DNA from 3 places in the Allobosea sp. NBC_00550 genome. Region 2 is predicted to be linked to each of the others. Evidence: predicted binding sites of a transcription regulator. Region 2 holds the regulator's gene; each other region holds the start of a gene.
What was found. Region 2 encodes LexA, which represses DNA repair genes until DNA is damaged. Its sites were predicted from a motif close to TGTTCNNNNTGTGTTCNG; they were not measured.
Positions count from the first base shown of each region.

Region 1 (4,375 bases), 320 kb from region 2:
GCGATCACGATGAAATCCCTTCTTGGAGTCGCCTCCCTTGCCCTCGGTCTGGCGCTCAGCGCCCCGGCCACGGCTTGCGAGCTCGACAGGCCGTTGAAGATGGCGGGGCTCGACTATGATTCCGCTGCCTTCCACACCGCCGTCGCAAGCGCGATCGCCGAGCGCGGCTTCGGCTGCAAGGTCGAGCGCATTCCCGGGGCCATCGCTCCGCTGGTCAACGGCGTCGCGCGCGGCGATGTCGACATCGTCATGGAAATCTGGATGGCGAACCCGGTCGAGGCCTGGGTGAAGGCTGCCGAGGCCGGCAAGGTCGAGCCGCTCGGCACGGCGTTCCCGGACGCAAGCGAAGGTTGGTTCGTGCCGCGCTATCTGGTGTCCGGGCCCGATGCCAAGGCTCCCGATCTCAAAACGGTCGAAGACCTCAAGCGCTACAAGGCGCTGTTCGCCGATCCGGAGGAGCCGGGGAAGGGCCGTTTCTACAACTGCGTCGCCGGCTGGGTCTGCGAGGGCATCAACACCAAGAAGCTCGCGGTCTACGGGCTGGCAGAGGATTTCAGCAATACGCGCGGCGGTTCGAGTGAGGCGCTGGTCGCCGCCATCGAGGCCTCGCTGAAGCGCAAGCGGCCGGTCCTGTTCTATTATTGGGGGCCGAGCTGGCTGCTGGGCGCCTATGATCTCGTCAAGCTCGAGGAGGCGCCCTTCGATCCGGCCGTCTGGGCCGAGCTCAAGGCGAGCGACAACCCCAAGCGCGCCACGGCATATCCGACCAGCAAGGTCGTCATCGGCGCGAATATCGACCTCGCCAAGAAGGCGCCGCAGCTCGCCACTTTCTTCAAGAGCTACGGCACGACCAGCGACATGACCTCGAAGATGCTGGCCGAAGCCCGCGAGAAGGGCGTCACTCCCGAGCAGCAGGCGCTCGTCTTCCTGAAGACGCAGCCGGACATCTGGCGCAAATGGCTGCCGGGCGACATCGCCACGAAGGTCACTTCCAGCCTGTGACGGCCGGTTTCGTCCCGGAATTCGGCAAGGCGCTGCAGAGCTTCGTCAATCGCGCCGTGGATGCCGTCGTCACCGGCTATGGCGACAGGCTCGACGGCCTCGGCGCCTGGCTGACCGCGCCTGTTCGATGGGTCGAGACGGGCCTTTTGCTCGTCCCGGTGCCGGCTTTCATCCTCGTCGTCGCGGCGGGCGCCTGGCTGGCCAGCAGGCGCATCGGCTTCGTGCTGGCGATGGCCGCGCTGCCTGCGGCGCTGTCCGGGCTGGGCGTCTGGAACGAGGCGATGCAGTCGCTCGCTTTGGTCGTCGTCGCCGTGCTGTTCGTGGTGCTGCTCGGATTGCCGCTCGGCGTGGCGGCGGCGCGGCTGCCGCGCCTCGGCCGCGCGCTCACGCCGCTCTACGACCTGATGCAGACGATCCCGAGCTTCGTCTATCTGATCCCGGTGGCGATGGTGCTCGGGCTCGGCCGGGCGCCGGCTCTCGTGGCGACGCTGATCTATGCGCTGCCGCCATTCGCAAGGCTGACGGAACTCGGCCTGCGCGGTGTCGATGCCGGGGTCGTCGAGGCTTCGCGCGCGCTGGGTTTGCGGCCACGGCAGGAGTTCTGGCTGGTCGAGCTTCCGCTCGCCCGGCCCACCATCCTGCAGGGACTGAACCAGGCGATCATGATGGCGTTGGCGATGGTCGTCGTCGCCTCGATGATCGGCGCCAAGGGGCTCGGCGAGATCGTCCTGCTCGGGCTGCAGCGGGCCGATCCCGGCCTCGGCTTCGTCGGCGGGCTCGCCATCGTGCTGCTTGCGGTGCTGCTGGACAGGATGGCGCAGGCCGTCCTCGGTGCGCCGCCCCCATCGGAGGCAGAGCGGCCGTGATCGCAATCCGTCCGCTTTTCGATCAGCAGGGCGTCACCCGAATCAGCGGGGGAAAACCTCGCCTTGGGCCCTTGAACAAAACAGGAACATCGTTGATAATGGATTTGTGGGTCGATAGGGTTCGGCTCCCGGTCATTCGGCCGGTCGTGTGTTTAGTGCGCAGGAAATGGAGCCTCTCATGGCTGGCAGCGTCAACAAGGTCATCATCGTCGGCAATTTGGGGCGGGACCCTGAAGTGCGCCGCCTCGGCAGCGGCGAACCCGTCGTCAATCTGCGCATCGCCACCTCCGAGACCTGGCGCGACAAGCAGAGCGGCGAGCGCAAGGAGCGCACCGAGTGGCACTCGGTCGTGATCTTCAACGAGAATTTGGCGAAGGTGGCCGAGCAGTACCTGAAGAAGGGCTCCAAGGTTTACATCGAGGGCCAGCTTCAGACCCGGAAATGGCAGGACCAGTCCGGCGTCGAGAAATACACCACCGAGATCGTGCTGCAGCGCTTCCGCGGCGAGCTCACCATCCTCGACAGCCGCCAGGGCGGCTCCGAGGAGTACAGTGAGGGCGCCGGCGCGAGCGGCTACGGGGAAGAGCGTTCGGGCGGCAGCTCCTTCGGCCGCTCCAGCGCGATGGGCGGCGGTAGCAGTGGCGGCGGCGCGCGTCAGCCGGCCATGTCGGGCGGCGGCGGTGGCGGGCGCTCCTCGTCGAGCCATCTCGACGACGACATCCCGTTCTAGCGAACGCCTGCCGTAATTTGTAAAGCATTGGCAATAAGGCGCTGTTTTTGCAGCGCCTTATTCGTTGACAAGTGGACTGCCGCCAGCAGCTTCGGGTTTCGTTAGTGCGGAGCTTTGGATTCCGTCAGAATCTCGGCAAATCCGTTCGCTGGTCGAAATTCTCTGGCGGCGGTATCGTTTCATTTTGCCCCGCCGTTTAGGAATTATGCATAGGCGAAGCGACGCGCCCTGAACCGCGTCGCTCCTGGATGGGCCGCATAATAGCGTACAGACACAGCCTTATCCTCAGTCGAATTCCGGTTGAGCTCGGTCGGTCTGGTCAATCATGGCGCGCCTCCATCAACCGGGACACGACCCCGGCCGATTTCGAGCTTAGCCCTGGCGCCTGATGAAGCCGGTGATCGAGACGCGATCCCAGATGCCTGCGCTATGAAACGGATCTGCTGCATTGAAGCGTTCCACCGCTTCGCGATCCGCGGCTTCCACCACAAAGAGACTGCCGATCATGGTCGAACCGTCGTCGGCGACCAGTGGTCCGGACATCACGATTTTCACGTTCAGTGCGGCGGTATCGGAGAGAAACGCCTTGTGCGCATCGTAGTTGGCGAGACGGGCGTCGAGCGCGCCGGGTTTGTCGAGGGCGTGGATCACGAACAGCATGCGGCGAGGCTCCTATCGGCGGCCGGATGACGTGCCGGCCGCCGCGGTGAGTGAGGTTCCGATCTATTTGCTGGCCATGGCGGCGGCATCGCTCCAGCTCGGGCAGGCTCGCGATTCCAGCGGTGAGTCATAGGGCTGGTAGTTCGAGGCGTTCACCACGGTCGGCTTCAGCACCACTTCCGTCACGGTGGCTTCCTTCCGCAAGGCCCGGATCGCGACCATGGTCCCGATGCAGCCCTGCAGGAAGCCGTTATAGTCGCCCGATGCCAGCAGCTTGCCGGATTTGATCGCGTCGACTGCCTCCTGCGTGCCGTTGATGCCGACGATCTTGGCCTTGCGGTTGGCTCCGTCGAGAGCCTCGATCGCGCCGATCGCCATCGCATCGTTGGCGGCGAGCACCCCGTCGATCTGCGGATGGGACTGCATCAGGTTCTCCATCACCTGCAGGCCCTGCAGGCGCTGGTAGTTGGCCGGCTGGCTGGCGAGCAGCTTGACGTCCTTCGTCTCCTTGATCGCGTCGTTGAAGCCGCGCACCCGGTCGATATTGGTCAGCGAGCCCTTGACGCCTTCGAGGATGACGACATTGCCCTTTCCGCCCATCGCCTTCAGCAGGTAACGCCCGGTTTCGAGGCCGAGGCTGTAGTCGTCAGCACCGACGAAGGCGAGGAACTTGCCGCCGGCGCTGCGGTCGGTGACGTTGACGATCGGGATCTTGGCATCGTTGATCTGCTCGACGCCGGGCACCATCGCCTTGTAGTCGACCGGCACGAAGACGATGGCGCTCGGCTTCTTGACGATCACGTCCTCGACCTGGCTGAGTTGCTCGGGGATCGAGTCCGGCTTGGTCGGGATGTAGTGCACCACCTTGGCGCCGAGCGATTTCGCCGCGGCCTCGGCGCCCACCCGCACAGTCTGGAAATAGGGGTTGGTCTGGTTCTTGGTGAAGACCGCGATGGTTTCGCCGGCGGCGAGCGCCGCGGTCGACATCAGGATGGCGGGCAGTGCTGCAACGAGAAGTTTCGACTTGGACATGGGTTCCCTCCCTTGGGTTTCTCTTGGTTGGTTTTTTACGCGCGGCGGCGGCCTTGCATGTCGAGCCAGACGGCAAGGATGACGA
Region 1 is NZ_CP102772.1:1,063,609-1,067,983, forward strand. It holds gene NWE53_RS05020 (ABC transporter substrate-binding protein) at 10-1,002, shown strand; gene NWE53_RS05025 (ABC transporter permease) at 999-1,868, shown strand; gene ssb (single-stranded DNA-binding protein) at 2,047-2,598, shown strand; gene NWE53_RS05035 (YciI family protein) at 2,971-3,258, opposite strand; gene NWE53_RS05040 (sugar ABC transporter substrate-binding protein) at 3,322-4,290, opposite strand; gene NWE53_RS05045 (ABC transporter permease) at 4,326-4,375, opposite strand, start outside.
Region 1: a site for LexA is predicted at 1,940-1,957, ahead of ssb (single-stranded DNA-binding protein). Genes of this name have one in related genera too.

Region 2 (4,375 bases):
GCTTTGCGGCGGGGGTCTGGCGTACCGCCGACATATCAGCACCGATGCTGGAGCGGCCGCGGATCGGCAAGCTGACAGGCTATGTCGAAACGGTGGAGGCAAGGGACAACGGTGCCCGCATCGTCGTGCTGGTGACCGATCTCGCGGGGGTGCCGGAGGGCGAGCGCCCGAAGCGGGTGCGCGTCAACATCCGCGCCGGCTCCGTCGCGCCCGGGGACCATATCGTCGCGACCGCCCGGCTGCTGCCTCCGCCGGGGCCGGCGCGGGCGGGCGGCTATGATTTCGGCCGCGATGCCTTCTTCAAGGGAATCGGAGCTGTCGGCAGCATATCCGGCAAGCTCGCTTTGGCGCCGCCGCCCTATCCGATGCCGACGCGTCTGGCGATCGATGTGGCGATCGACAAGGCCCGCAACGCCCTGACCCGGCGCATCGCCGAGGCCGGCGGCGGGCAGGGCGGCGCGGTGGCGGCCGCGCTCGTCACGGGCAAGCGCGGGCTGATCACCGAGGCGACCAACAACGACCTGCGCGCCGCCGGTATCTACCATATCGTCTCGATCTCGGGGCTCCACATGGTGCTCGCTGCCGGCACGATCTTCTGGCTGGTGCGAGCCCTGCTGGCGATCTCGCAGACGATCGCATTGCGTTGGCCGGTCAAGAAGCTCGCCGCCGTGGCCGCCATGCTCGGTGCAACCGCCTACTGCATCTTCTCGGGCAGCGACGTCGCGACCGAGCGTTCGCTGATCATGACGCTGGTGATGCTGGGTGCCATCCTGGTCGACCGCGCGGCGTTGAGCATGCGCAACCTCGCGCTCGCTGCGATGATCGTGCAGCTGCGCGAGCCCGAGGCCCTGCTCGGGCCGAGCTTCCAGATGTCCTTCGGCGCGGTCGCGGCACTGATCGCGTTCGCCGAACGTTGGGAGCGGCGGGACCGCGCCCGGCCTCCGCCAGTTCTGCCTTGGCCTGTCGGCCCGCTCTGGACCGCAGCGCTCGGCATCGTCGTCACCACCTTGCTCGCCACGGCGGCGACCGCACCCTTCGGCGCCTATCACTTCCAGACCTTCAATCCTTTGGGGCTGCTCGGCAATGCCATGGCGCTGCCCTTCGTCTCGCTCTTCGTCATGCCGGCGGCGGTCTTCGGCGTTTTGGCCTATCCCTTCGGGCTGGATTGGCCGGCCTGGGCGCTGATGGGGCTCGCCTCGGATGTCGTGCTGAAGGTGGCGCACTGGGTCGCGGCCATCGACCATTCAACGGTGATGATCGCGGCCTTCGGTCCCGCCGTGCTCGTCTGCTTCGTGCTGACATTGCTCTGGCTGACGCTCTGGACAACGGCCTGGCGCTGGCTGGCGGCCATCCCGCTCATGTTCGGCGTCGCCGTCGCCGGCAAGCCCGAGCGGCCGGAGATCCTGATCGAACGCGACGGCTCGGGTCTAGCGCTGCGCGGAGCCGATGGCCGGCTCGCCATCGCCGGAAGGCCCAGCCGCTTTGTCCTGCAACAATGGCTCTCGTCCGATGGTGACAGCCGCTCGCCGGATGATCCGACGCTGCGGGCCGGCATCGTTTGCGACAGCCTGGGCTGCATCGGCCGCACGGCCGATCAGCGCACCGTGTCTTACACGCGCGATCGGCTCGCAATCATCGAGGACTGCCTCCGCGCCGACCTCGTCGTCACCGCGATTTCCTGGAGCGGCGCCTGCAAGGCGAGGTTGATCAGCCGTGGCGCGCTGAGCCGCGACGGGGCGACCTCGCTCTATCGAACAGCGACAGGCTGGAGCAGCCATGTCTCGGAGCAGGGCGCCGCAGACCGTCCCTGGAGCCGCCGCCGCGAGCAGCCGCAGGCGACGCCACCCGCGCCGCGGGCCAACAATCAGCCGCCCACCAACCCGGCATCGGTGTCCGTCGACAGCGACGCCGACATCGAACGGCTTCAGTAGCGCCGCATCAGATTGACGAGACGGCCCTGGATCTTGACCCGATCCGGCCCGAGCACGCGGGTCTCGTAGGCCGGGTTCGCCGCTTCGAGCGCGATCGAGGAGCCGCGCTTGCGCAGCCGCTTGAGGGTGGCCTCCTCGTCGTCGATCAGCGCCACCACGATATCGCCGGTATTGGCCGTGTCCTGCCTGCGGATGACGACCGTGTCGCCGTCGAGAATGCCGGCCTCGACCATCGAATCGCCACGCACTTCGAGCGCGTAATGCTCGCCGGAGCCGAGCATGTCGGGCGGCAGCGAGACGGTGTGGCTGCGGCTCTGGATCGCCGAGATGGGCGTGCCGGCGGCGATGCGCCCCATGACCGGAATCGCGATGGAGGAACGGCTGTCCTCATCGGCTCCGGAACCCGGGCGTGGCTTGCCGAGGCTGGGCTGCGATCCGAGACCGCCCTGGACGATGGCCGGGCTGAAGCGGGGGCGCTGCTGCGGAGCGCCGAGACCATCGGGCATCTTGATGACTTCGAGCGCGCGCGCCCGGTTGGGCAGGCGGCGGATGAAGCCGCGCTCCTCCAACGCCATGATCAACCGGTGGATGCCGGATTTCGAGCGCAAATCGAGCGCGTCCTTCATCTCGTCGAAGGAGGGCGGCACCCCGCTCTCGCGCAAGCGTTCCTGGATGAAGCGCAGGAGTTCGTGTTGCTTGCGTGTCAGCATGGTTGCCGCCAGCCCTTCAAAGCGCAGATTCGAAACAAAGCACGAACACCATACGCGTTCTGCTTGTGTTCCGCAAGCGGCCTACCGCAGCGGTAGGATCCGGCAGGGATCGCCCGTTTTGGCCGCGTCGGCGAAGGCGGGGCGGATCGTCAGCGCCTGGGCTCGCGCCAGCGTGCCGAGCATCGAGGAATCCTGCCGGCCGAAAGGCGTCGCCACCCATCCCTCCGGGGTCAACGCCAGCTCGGAACGCAGATAATCCTCGCGCTCGTCATTCCCCGGCATGTCGCGTCCCAGGACGGCCGGGATGCTCCGGTCCCGATCCGCATCGGCCATGCCGAGCAAAGCCTCGATCAGCGGCAGCACGAAAAGGTGGCCGCAGACGATCGAGGAGACCGGATTGCCGGGCAGGCCGACCACGACCATGCGGCCGAGCCGGCCGGTCATCATCGGCTTGCCGGGCCGCATCGCGATCTTCCAGAAGCCGAGCTCCATGCCCGCCCGCGTCAGAGCCTCCTGCACGAGGTCATGGGCGCCGACGGAGGCGCCGCCGAGCGTGATCAGCACATCGGCATCGGCCGCGCTCGCCTGTCCAATCTTGGCGGCGAGATCGGCATGATCGTCGCGGGCGATACCGAGATCGAGGGGAGCGCCGCCGGCCTTCTCGACCAGCGCGGCCAGTGAAAACGAGTTCGAGGCGACGATCTGGTCGCGCCCGACGGGCTCGCCGGGAGCGACCAATTCGTCGCCGGTGGCGAGGATCGCGACGCGGGGCTTGCGCCGGACCGGCAGCGCCGGATGCCCCATCGCCGCCGCGAGCCCGAGCGCGGCGCTGTCGAGCACGCGCCCGGTTGCAAGCAGGACATCGCCCTCATGGAAATCGAGCCCGGCGGCGCGCAGGAACTTGCCCTTGGTCGGCGGCACGCGCACCCGGATCGCGGGGCTGTCGACGCCGTCGGCATCTTCCTGGATCAGGATGGTGTCGGCGCCGGCCGGCATCGGTGCGCCAGTGAATATCCGCACCGCCTGGCCCGGCCCGACGCCGCCCTCGAAAGCCCGGCCGGCGGCGGATTCGCCGATCACGGCGAGGCTGACGCCTTCCGCCATGTCGTCGCCGCGTACGGCGTAGCCGTCCATCGCCGAGTTGGCGAAGGGGGGCTGGGTGCGCAGCGCCCTCACGTCGCCGCCGAGCACGCGCCAGGCGCATTGGGCGAGCGGCAGGGTCTCGGTTCCGGTCGGCCCCGGAATGCTGTCGAGCAACGCCTTGCGCGCGACGGGGACCGGGGTGAGCGCCATCAGAGCATAATGCCGAAAAGTGGGAACCGGTTTTCGGGCGACATCATGCTCACTCCTCTAACCAGCCTTCGCGTCGTAGTCGCCGGACTGGCCGCCGGATTTGTGCACGAGCCGGATATTCTCGATCCGCATCGCCCGGTCGACCGCCTTGACCATGTCGTAGACGGTGAGGCAGGCGACCGAGACGGCGGTCAGCGCCTCCATCTCGACGCCGGTCTGGCCGGTCATCTTGACCTCGGCGCGCACGCGCACACCCGGAAGCGCCTCGTCGAGATCGAGATCGACCGCGATCTTGCTCAGCAGCAGCGGATGGCAGAGCGGGATCAGATCATGCGTGCGCTTGGCCGCCATGATGCCGGCGAGCCGCGCCGTGCCGAGCACGTCGCCCTTCTTGGCGTTGCCATCGCGCACGATCGCCACCGTCTCCGGTGCCATCACGAT
Region 2 is NZ_CP102772.1:1,383,455-1,387,829, reverse strand. It holds gene NWE53_RS06505 (ComEC/Rec2 family competence protein) at 1-1,931, shown strand, start outside; gene lexA (transcriptional repressor LexA) at 1,925-2,641, opposite strand; gene NWE53_RS06495 (molybdopterin molybdotransferase MoeA) at 2,723-3,934, opposite strand; gene moaC (cyclic pyranopterin monophosphate synthase MoaC) at 3,992-4,375, opposite strand, start outside.

Region 3 (4,375 bases), 610 kb from region 2:
GGCGTGCCGACCCCCATGAGGTAGCGCGGCTTCTCCTGCGGCAGATGCGGCTCGACCGTCTCGATCATCGCCAGCATGACGTCCTGCGGCTCGCCGACAGCGAGCCCGCCGATGGCATAGCCCTTGAGGTCCATGGCGGTGAGCTCGCGCGCGCTCTCGACGCGCAGATGCGGCACGTCCCCGCCCTGCACGATGCCGAACAGCGCCCGGCCGGGATGATCGCCGAAAGCCGCCTTGCAGCGCTCGGCCCAGCGCAGCGAGAGCCGCATCGCCTTTTCCGCGACCTTCTCCTCGCAGGGCAGCGCGACGCATTCGTCGAGCTGCATGACGATGTCGGAGCCGAGCAGGTTCTGAATCTCGACCGAGCGCTCGGGCGTGAGCATATGCTTGGAGCCGTCGATATGGGAGCGGAAGGTGACGCCCTCCTCGGTCAGCTTCCGGAGTTGCGACAGCGACATCACCTGGAAGCCGCCGGAATCGGTCAAGATCGGATGCGGCCAGTTCATGAACCTGTGCAGCCCGCCGAGCCGCGCGACACGCTCGGCGCCCGGGCGCAGCATCAGGTGATAGGTGTTGCCGAGCACGACATCGGCGCCGAGCGCCCTCACCTGCTCGGGATACATCCCCTTCACGGTCGCGGCGGTGCCGACCGGCATGAAGGCGGGCGTGCGGATGACGCCGCGCGGCATGGTGATCGCGCCGGTGCGGGCGGCGCCATCGCGCGCGGCGACGCAGAAGGTGAAATCGGTGGTCGCAGCGGCTTCGGGCTGCGCGGGCTGGAACGGAGCGGTCATGGCCTGCGAGGTAGAGCAGAGCCGGCGTTTAGGGAAGAGACCCGAACGCCGGATGGCCTTTCCCCGCCGTCATGCTCGGGCTTGACCCGAGAATCTCAGGACGCGGAGGCTCTTGAGCCCTATTCGGCATGAGATTCTCGGGTCGACGCTGCGCGCCGCCCGAGAATGACGGCGATTATCCAGGCTCAGCCCTTCGAGGCCACCGCCTCGTAGATCTCCGGCTTGAAGCCGACGATCGTCTTGCCCTTGCCGAGGTCGAGCACAGGGCGCTTGATCATCGAGGGCTGGGCGAGCATCAGCGCGATGGCCTTGCCGGCATCGAGCCCTTGCTTCTGATCGTCGGGTAGCGCGCGGAAGGTCGTGCCGGCGCGGTTCAGCACCGTCTCCCAGCCATGTTCCTTGACCCAGCGCTCGAGCGAGGCCTTGTCGATCCCGTCAGCCTTGTAGTCGTGGAAGCCGTAGGCCGCACCATGGCCGTCGAGCCAGCTGCGCGCCTTCTTCATCGTGTCGCAGTTCTTGATGCCGTAGATGGTGATAGCCACGTCGAACGCCTCAAGCCGGCCGCTTCGGGATGTCGAGGCCGCGCTGCACCGCCGGGCGCGCCAGGCAACGCTCCAGCCAGATCGGCACATGCGTCAGCGTCGCGTAGTCGACGAGCTCGCCCGCGCCGTAGAAGCCGACGAGATTGCGCACCCAGCCGAGTATGGCGATATCGGCAATGGTGTATTCGTCGCCCATGATCCAGGGGCGGCTGGCGAGCCTCTCCTCAAGCACGCCGAGCAGGCGCTTGCTCTCGCTGGCGTAGCGGTCGCGCGGGCGCTTGTCCTCGTATTCGCGGCCGGCGAACTTGTGGAAGAACCCGAGCTGGCCGAACATCGGCCCGATCGCCGCCATCTGGAAGAACACCCACTGGATGGTCTCATAGCGCTGGCCGGGGTCCTTCGGCAGGAGCTTGCCGGTCTTTTCCGCGAGGTAGAGCAGGATCGCGCCCGACTCCCACAGGCCGAGAGGCTTTCCGTTCGGGCCATCGGGATCGATGATCGCAGGGATCTTGCCGTTCGGATTGAGCGAGAGGAATTCCGGGCCCCAGGTCTCGTTCTTGCCGATGTCGATGAGGTGCGGCTCGTAGGGCAGCCCCAGCTCTTCCAGCACGATCGAGGCCTTCACGCCATTGGGCGTCGGCAGCGAATAGAGCTGGATGCGCTCGGGGTGGCTGGCGGGCCAGCGCTTGGTGATCGGGAAGGCGGAGAGGTCGGCCATAAGGTGCTCCGGTTGAATCGGATGAGCGTCGGCGCAGGACGATAGAGCCGGGCGCGCCCAAAGCAACGGGGCGGCCCGGCCCTATCCCGCAAGGCTGGCTTGCGGCAGTGCACGATCACCCGCCGGCGAGGTTCCAACGGCCCAGAATCTCATAGGGGCGCAGCGGAACGCTCCGGATCAGGGCAAAGTCCGTCACAAGCCAGCTCAGCGGCTGCACGCGGAACGTCTTGGTCCAGAAGCGATCGTAAAGCAGCGTCAGATGCGGACGGCCCGAAGACCGCCGGCCGCGAAAGCCCTCTGCCCGCATCTCCCACCCCAGTTTGTCCTGAAGCCTATCGGCTCCGATCACGCTATCGCCGCCGGTGATGACGAGCGCGGGTGTTTCGGCGCTTTGCGCGAAGGTCGCCACTTCATCGAGCCGCAGCTTGAAAGCGTTCTGTCTGACTCGCAACGCAACGCGATTCATCAAGGCAAAGTCCTTGGCGTCCGGCTCTCGATGCTCGGACCAGCCCCAAAGCGTAACGTGAATATTTGCCGGTGCCGCGCGGACGGCCCGACAGGCTAAACCAATTGCGCAGCGCGCAGGCCATATGGTCGGCCGAAGCCGCCGCGACGGGATTGGGCAGAAGCGCGAAGAAGTAGTTCGCCTGCCTTGGAAGCCAGATTCTCCGTTCCATGGTCGCCTCCTTCAGAAAAGATGGCAGAAGCGGCATCATAGAACAAAACATGAACATGTAAATACGACTGCGGGCAGAATCTTCGCGCGAAAGCACGACGCCGCCGATCCGAGCTATCGTCACTTCGACATGGCGCGGGCAGCGTGTTCGGCTATGCTGCGAGCATCAGGTCGATTTTCCGGAAAGCTCGAACAATGAAGCTGGACGGCATCGCGGGCTTCGTGGCGGTCGCCGAGGAAGGCTCGATCAGCGAGGCGGCGCGCCGGCTGCGGCTGTCGAAATCGGTTGTCAGCGAAAGGCTGGCGGAACTAGAACGCAGCCTCGGAGCCGCGCTCCTGCATCGCACGACGCGCAGGATATCGGTGACGGAGGATGGCATCGCCTTCCTCGAACGCGCCCGTCGCATCCTGCGCGAGGTGTCGGAGGCGGCGACGGACCTCGCCGAACGCCGCGGGACGCTCAGCGGCCCGATGCGGATCGCGGCGCCGGTCACCTTCGGTCGGATGCATCTGGGCCCCGCGCTCTACCCGTTTCTGGCCGCGAATCCCGGGATCGAACTGACGCTCGATCTCGACGACCGTCGCGTCGATATCGCTTCCGGCGTCCATGACGGTGTCGTGCGGCACGGAACCATCGAGGATTCCCGCTTGATGGTCTGGCGCCTGGCCCCGAGCCGCCGCGTGCTGGTGGCATCGGCCGACTATCTAGCGCGTTGCGGCCTGCCTGCGACGACGACCGAGCTCGATGCGCACAAGGGCATCTTCTATACGAACCGCGGCGCATCGGATTGGCGCTTCACCACGCCGCAAGGCGCCGAGATCGTGCGCGCGCGGGTCGGGCTCAGGGTCAACAACGGCGACATGATGCGCGACGCCGCGCTTGCCGGCCTCGGCATCGCATTGTTGCCGCTCTTCATCGCCGGGCCTGATATTCGGCAGGGCCGGCTTACGGTCGTCGATGTCGGCGTCCTGCCGGCACCGGAATTCATCTACCTCGCGCATCCCGAAGGCCGGCTGCCTTCCGCGAAGCTGCGCGCGGTAGCCGCTCATCTGCGAGCCGCATTCGGCGACCGGCCCTCCTGGGAGGACGGAGTCCCTTGAAACCAGTCGGGCGCGCCATGCCGGATTGTTCGGTTTCCCTGGAAACTAGAACCACTCGGAGCAGGCTAATCCGAACACTACGACAGCTTTACCTGAAAAGAGCCACGGGGCTGAAAGCGACGGTCGCGGCGACCGCCCTCCCGATGGGTGGGATCTTGCGATGTTGAAGTTCGTTCTGGCTCTCGGAGCCCTCGCCCTCGGCGCGCCCGCGATGGCGCAGGTACCGGCTTTCCCGGCCTCTTTCACGACGCGGGCGATCGAGACCAACGGTGCAACGATCCATGTCCGGGTCGGCGGCTCCGGGCCGGCTGTCGTTCTGATCCATGGCTATGGCGAGACAGGAGACATGTGGGCGCCGATGGCGGCCGACCTCGCCCGCGATCATACCGTCGTCGTGCCCGATCTGCGCGGGCTGGGGCTCTCCTCCAAGCCACCTTCCGGCTTCGACAAGAAGACGCAGGCCGGCGATGTCGCGGGCGTCCTCGACGCGCTCAAGATCGAACGCGCCGACCTGGTGACGCATGACATCGGCAACATGGTCGGC
Region 3 is NZ_CP102772.1:774,216-778,590, reverse strand. It holds gene tgt (tRNA guanosine(34) transglycosylase Tgt) at 1-794, opposite strand, end outside; gene NWE53_RS03720 (ArsC family reductase) at 980-1,336, opposite strand; gene NWE53_RS03715 (glutathione S-transferase N-terminal domain-containing protein) at 1,347-2,054, opposite strand; gene NWE53_RS03710 (2'-5' RNA ligase family protein) at 2,170-2,520, opposite strand; gene NWE53_RS03705 (LysR family transcriptional regulator) at 2,926-3,831, shown strand; gene NWE53_RS03700 (alpha/beta fold hydrolase) at 3,992-4,375, shown strand, end outside.
Region 3: a site for LexA is predicted at 2,770-2,787, ahead of NWE53_RS03710 (2'-5' RNA ligase family protein). Genes of this name have one in related genera too.